Regions from separate parts of the Microbacterium sp. NPDC089698 genome, predicted to be linked through region 1. Evidence: predicted binding sites of a transcription regulator. Region 1 holds the regulator's gene; the other holds the start of a gene.
What was found. Region 1 encodes LexA, which represses DNA repair genes until DNA is damaged. Its sites were predicted from a motif close to TCGAACANNTGTTCGA; they were not measured.
Positions count from the first base shown of each region.

Region 2: recA (recombinase RecA) is a predicted target of LexA. The motif match lies at 1,412-1,427, and genes of this name have one in related genera.

Region 1 covers NZ_JBIVHE010000007.1:266,045-269,247, reverse strand. Annotated here, with positions in the region: gene ACIPY5_RS18175 (histidinol-phosphate transaminase) at 1-988, opposite strand, end outside; gene ACIPY5_RS18170 (LysM peptidoglycan-binding domain-containing protein) at 1,038-1,394, opposite strand; gene lexA (transcriptional repressor LexA) at 1,717-2,403, shown strand; gene metE (5-methyltetrahydropteroyltriglutamate--homocysteine S-methyltransferase) at 2,542-3,203, opposite strand, start outside.
Region 2 covers NZ_JBIVHE010000001.1:776,532-779,734, forward strand. Annotated here, with positions in the region: gene ACIPY5_RS03725 (regulatory protein RecX) at 1-127, opposite strand, end outside; gene recA (recombinase RecA) at 164-1,213, opposite strand; gene ACIPY5_RS03735 (DUF3046 domain-containing protein) at 1,487-1,711, opposite strand; gene ACIPY5_RS03740 (helix-turn-helix domain-containing protein) at 1,716-2,024, opposite strand; gene ACIPY5_RS03745 (CinA family protein) at 2,166-2,705, opposite strand; gene pgsA (CDP-diacylglycerol--glycerol-3-phosphate 3-phosphatidyltransferase) at 2,705-3,203, opposite strand, start outside.

The sequences.
Region 1 (3,203 bases):
CGCGGATCAGCACGCCCCTGTCGTAGAGCGCACGCCAGGTCGCCGCGGGATCGGAGACCCCTCCGAAGAGCACGAAGTTCGACCACGAGGGGTGCGGTGCGTATCCCAGCGCCTCGAGAGTCGCGGAGATCCGATCGCGCTGCGCGACGATCTCGTCGACCATCGCGAGCATGACGGGAGCGTTCCGCAGCGCCGCGATGGCCGCCGCCTGGGTGAGCGCGCTCAGGTGGTACGGAAGGCGCACGAGACGCAGCGCGTCGATGAACGCCGGATCCGCGGCGAGGTAGCCGACCCGCGCGCCGGCGAAGGCGAAGGCCTTGCTCATGGTGCGGGACACGGCGAGCCGCGGCCGCCCCTCGAGCAGCGTCAGTGCGCTCGGCGAGTCCTTCGGGGCGAACTCCTGGTAGGCCTCGTCGACGATCACGATGCCGCGCGCGGCCTCGTAGACCGCCTCGATCACATCGAGCGGCAGCGGCGTGCCCGTGGGGTTGTTCGGTGCGCACAGCAGGATCACGTCGGGATCGTGCTCCCGGACCTGCGCGACCGCCTCGTCGACGGTCAGCTCGTAGTCGGGGTGGCGCGTACCGGCGATCCAGGTCGCGCCGGTGCCCTGCGCGAGCAGCGGGTACATCGAGTAGGTCGGCGCGAACCCGAACACGGAGCGGCCGGGGCCGGCGAAGGCCTGCAGGATGTGCTGGAGCACCTCGTTGGACCCGTTGCCCGCCCAGATGTTCGCGGCCCCGAGGCCGTGGCCGAGGTAACCGGCGAACGCCTCCCTGAGCTCGGTGAACTCGCGGTCCGGGTAGCGGTTGACGTCGCGCAGCGCGACGGCGATGTCGTCGAGGATGTCGCTCGCGACCTGCTCGGGAACCGGATGCGTGTTCTCGTTCACGTTCAGCGCCACGGGCAGCGGCGCCTGCGGGGCGCCGTAGGGGCGCAGCCCGCGGAGGTCGTCGCGAAGGGGTAAGTCGTCGAGCGAGGCAGTCACCCTGCCATGCTAGGCGGCCCAGCTGTGGCGTACGCGCCGCATGACGAGATCAACGACCGGTCGCGCCGTACTCCGCGGGGATGGCCAGGTGCTGGCCGACCTCGATCACCCCGCCGTCGACGAGGTTCAGCTGGGAGATCTTGGCGACGACGTCGCGCGGATCGGCGTTCGGCGCCACCTCGCCCGCGATCGACCACAGGGTGTCGCCGGGCTGGACGGTGATGGTCGTGAAGGTGTTGCCCGTCGTCTGCTCTCCGGAGGCGAGCGCGGATCCGCCGCTCAGCGCCGCGAACGCGATCGCCGCAGCCACCGGGAGCGCGACCAGCGCGGCGAGCACGCGCCGGCCGCGTGCGGTGATCCGCAGTCGCGTGGCGGGAACCGGACCGGCGAAGGTGATGCTGCTCATGGTGCTTCTCCTCAGTGTCTGTGTCGGTCCGCCTCTCCCCGGATCGGGATCCTCTGTGGAGGATCTTCGAATCCGGGCCTCTGGAGAGGCGAACCTACGTACCGAAACTACTTTCGAGTTCGAACATCTGTCAAGCGTTCTTCGAATATCGGTTCCGATGAATCGCCGACACGCTCGAACAGATCTATCGATTCCGCGCCGATCTCGGATACGGTTTCGATACGAAGACCCCATCACGGACCACCGACATTCGAATCGCCGCCCGCGAATCCATGCCGATTCCCCGGATCCGCGAGGGCCCGATGCACACGAAGGAGATGGCATGAGCGACGGTGCGAACCTCGGCTCCGAGGCCCCGCGGACGCGGCGCCGCAAGAGCCTCAGTGCGAAGCAGATGGCGATCCTCGAGGTCATCCAGACCTCGATCGCCCGGTACGGCTACCCGCCGAGCATGCGCGAGATCGGCGACGCCGTGGGCCTCAAGTCCCTCAGCAGCGTGACGCATCAGCTCGGGCAGCTCGAGCTCAGCGGCTACCTGCGTCGCGACGCCGGCAAGACCCGCGCCATGGAGGTCCTCATCGACCTGCCAGGCCTCTCCACGGAGAACCCGGCCGACGCCGCGCCCTCGGTCGGCGACGCCGCGCTCGTGCCCCTCGTGGGCCGGATCGCGGCCGGAGTGCCGATCACCGCGGAGCAGCAGGTCGAGGAGATCTTCCCCCTCCCCCGCCAGCTGGTCGGCAAGGGCGACCTGTTCATGCTCAAGGTCTCGGGCGAGTCGATGATCGACGCGGCCATCTGCGACGGCGACTGGGTGGTCGTGCGCTCGCAGGGCACCGCCGAGAACGGCGAGATCGTCGCGGCCATGCTCGACGGCGAGGCCACGGTCAAGACGTTCCGCCGCCGGGACGGCCACGTGTGGCTGCTCCCCCGCAACAGCGCCTTCGAGCCGATCCTGGGCGACGACGCCACGGTGCTCGGCAAGGTCGTGGCGGTGCTGCGGGCGGTCTGATCCGCGCCTTCCCGCTCCCCGCTCCATCCACGTCGAGGCCCCCTCTGCGCACCGAGGCCCCCTCTCAGATCCGGATCTGAGAGGGGGCCTCGGTGCTGCGAGGGGGCCTCGACGAAGGACGGCGTCCGGCGCGGTCGCTCAGACCGCGACCGACACGTCCTCGCGGACGCGGCGGGTGGCCTCCACGATGTTGCGCAGCGAGGCGTTGGTCTCCTCGTAGCCGCGGGTCTTCAGGCCGCAGTCCGGGTTGACCCAGAGCTGGCGCGTCGGGATCTCCTCGACCGCACGGCGCAGGAGCGCCTCGACCTCGGAGGCGTCGGGCACGCGCGGCGAGTGGATGTCGTACACGCCGGGGCCGATGCCGTGGTCGAAGCCGGCCGCGGCGATGTCGGTGACGACCTCCATGCGGCTGCGCGCAGCCTCGATCGACGTGACGTCGGCGTCGAGCGCGCGGATCGCGTCGATCACGACGCCGAACTCCGAGTAGCAGAGGTGCGTGTGCACCTGCGTCGCCGTCTCCGCACCCGCCGTGGACAGGCGGAACGAGGCGACGGACCAGTCGAGGTACGCCGGCTGGTCGGCCTTCTTGAGCGGCAGCAGCTCGCGCAGCGCCGGCTCGTCGACCTGAATGACGGCGATCCCGGCGGCCTCGAGGTCTGCGATCTCGTCGCGCAGCGCCAGGGCGACCTGGTTGGCCGTCTCGGCGAGCGGCTGGTCGTCGCGGACGAACGACCAGGCGAGGATCGTGACCGGGCCGGTCAGCATGCCCTTCATCGGCTTCGCGGTGAGGGACTGCGCGT
Region 2 (3,203 bases), on a different contig from region 1:
CGACGGGCGCCACGCCCGAGGGGCGCGGCCGCTCGCCGTCGGCGTTCGCGCCGCGCCCTCCGAACAGCGGGATCACGGGGGCGAGGCGATCGTCCTCGGACGATGCCCCGCCCCTCTCATCGCTCACGGCCCACTCCGTCGCTGAGCGTCATCGCAGCACGGGTCAGGCCGGACGCCGCTGCGCGAGCTCGTCGGCCGCCGCCGCAGGAGCCGCGGCACCGCCGATGCCGAGCTTCTGCTTGATCTGCGTCTCGATCGTCTCCGCGATGTCGGGGTTCTTGAGCAGGAAGTTGCGCGCGTTCTCCTTGCCCTGGCCGAGCTGGTCGCCGTCGTAGGTGTACCAGGCGCCCGACTTCTTCACGATGCCGTGGTCGACACCGAAGTCGATGAGGCTGCCCTCGCGGGAGATGCCGACACCGTAGAGGATGTCGAACTCGGCCTGCTTGAACGGCGGTGCCATCTTGTTCTTCACGACCTTGACCCTGGTGCGGTTTCCGACCGCCTCCGTGCCGTCCTTCAGCGTCTCGATACGACGGATGTCGAGGCGGACCGACGCGTAGAACTTCAGCGCCTTACCGCCGGCGGTGGTCTCCGGCGAGCCGAAGAACACGCCGATCTTCTCACGCAGCTGGTTGATGAAGATCATCGTCGTGTTGGTCTGGTTCAGGCCACCTGTGAGCTTGCGCAGCGCCTGCGACATCAGTCGCGCCTGGAGACCGACGTGCGAGTCGCCCATCTCGCCCTCGATCTCCGCGCGCGGCACGAGAGCGGCCACGGAGTCGATGACGATGAGGTCGATGGCACCGGAGCGGACGAGCATGTCGGCAATCTCGAGCGCCTGCTCACCGGTGTCGGGCTGCGACACGAGCAGCGCGTCGATGTCGACGCCGAGCTTCTTGGCGTACTCGGGGTCGAGGGCGTGCTCCGCGTCGACGAAGGCGGCGATGCCGCCGGCGCGCTGCGCATTCGCGATCGCGTGCAGGGTCAGCGTGGTCTTACCCGAGGACTCCGGGCCGTAGATCTCGACGATGCGGCCGCGCGGCAGTCCTCCGACGCCGAGTGCGACGTCGAGCGCGATGGATCCGGTGGGGATGACGGCGACAGGAGCACGCTCGTCGCTGCCCAGGCGCATGACCGAGCCCTTTCCGAACTGCTTGTCGATCTGGGCGAGTGCGGTCTCGAGGGACTTCTCGCGGTCTGCGGGAGAGGGCATGACGTGCTCCTTCGTGCTCGTGAACTGCCGCCTGTAGGCTGTCGCGGCTGCCCCGGCTGGGGCGAGCTCTCCGACAAGGCGTATGACCTCGTGGTCATGTCGAACACGCTAGGCGGGGCCTCCGACATTCAGCCGGCGTTCCCGCAAGTCGTGCAGATCCCGACCACGAAATCATCTGTGCAGGACGATACGCGCATCTCGAACATGTCTTCGACGACACGCCGAAGGGAAGGATGATCCGATCGAACACCGCGCGATCGGCTCCGGCCGGATTCAGCGCCGCCGGGGCTCCAGCCGGCCCGCGCCGTAGCGATGCGATTCGGGCACGTCCGTCTCGGCGCACAGCGCCAACCACACGTCCCGCGGCGGCACGCCGGCCTCCATCGCCTGCGCGGCCGTGCGCCCGCCGACAGCGCTCAGGACGAGGTCCGCGACGAGGGAACCGCCGCGCGCCCCGAACTCCGCATCGACCGCACGGAGGAACTCGCTGCGCCGCATCCCGTCAGCGCAGCGACAGCTCGGACTCGACCGAGGCCACGAGCTCGTCGGGAACGACGTCAGGGATGACCTGCATGCCCTCGAGGACGGCGATCCGATCGCCGACCTCGCGCATGATGGTCGAGATGGGGACGTCGAGCGCCTCGGCGACCGAGGCGAGGATCTCGCTGGATGCCTCCTTCTGTCCGCGCTCGACCTCGCTGAGGTACCCGAGCGCGACAGACGCCTTGCCGGCGACCTGGCGGAGCGTGCGGCCCTTCTGCAGACGGAAGTCCCGCAGCACGTCACCGATCTCCTGTCGTACGAGAATCATCGGGACCTCCTCTCCCCCATCGCCCGGCCCCAAGCGCCGGATCGGATGGTCAGTCTAACCCGACCTCTCGGGATCGACACTAGTATTTCGTCCTGTGCATTGAATGTGAGCACACCCGACTCAACTTCGTCGAGAAGCACTCTATTCCCGCTCATCGGACCCGGGCGCGCCGGGGTCGATCTCCCCGCCCGTCACCGCCTCGAAGACCAGGGCGAGAGCCGCCACGACCGCGGCGGACCGGATGGCCGAGCGGTCGCCGTCGAACAGGAACGCGCGGCTGAACGACCGCTCCGCGACGCTCACCCCGATGTGCACTCTGCCGACCGGCTGCCCGCCCTGCGGGGTGGGACCGGCGACGCCGGTCGTGGCGACGCCGACCGCCGCCGGGCGACCGTCCACGGCCAGAGCATGACGGGCGCCCGCGGCCATCTGCCGCGCGACCTCCGGGTCCACGGGACCGTATTCCGCGAGACGGAGCGGATCCACTCCCAGCACAGAGGCCTTGATCGGCGTCGCGTAGGCGACCACGGCTCCGTTGAGCACGTCGGAGGCGCCGGGGATCTCCACGAGCGCTGCCGAGAGCGCACCGCCCGTGAGCGACTCCGCGACGGCCAGCGTCATCCCGCGCTCGCGCAGCGCATCGAGCACGGCGGCCGCGAGGCGATACGACTCCGCGGACATCAGGAGGCCGCGCCGCGCTCCGCGCGGGAGCCTCGCACCTGCGCGACCACGTAGTCGATGCCGCTCAGAATCGTCAGGATGAGCGCGATCACCATCAGGACCGTGGTCGTGATCGACCACACCGGCATCCCGATCCAGACGTGCAGCGGCAGCAGTGCCCAGGAGAGCGCCACGGCCTGCACGGTGGTCTTGATCTTGCCCATCCATGCCGCAGCGACGACATGCTCCTTGACGATCATGAAGCGGTGCACCGTGATGCCCCACTCGCGCACCAGGATGACGAGCACCAGCCACCACCACACCTCGCCGAGGATCGCGAGGCCGATGAAGCCCGCTCCGGTGAGCAGCTTGTCGGCGATCGGGTCCCAGAGCTTGCCGAAGTCGCTGACGAGGTCGTACTTGCGGGCGAGATAGCCGTCCACCCAGTCCGTCGAGATGGCCAGGATGAACAGTCCTGCCGCGACCCAGCGCAGCACGGGCTGCGCCAGGCCGTTCGTG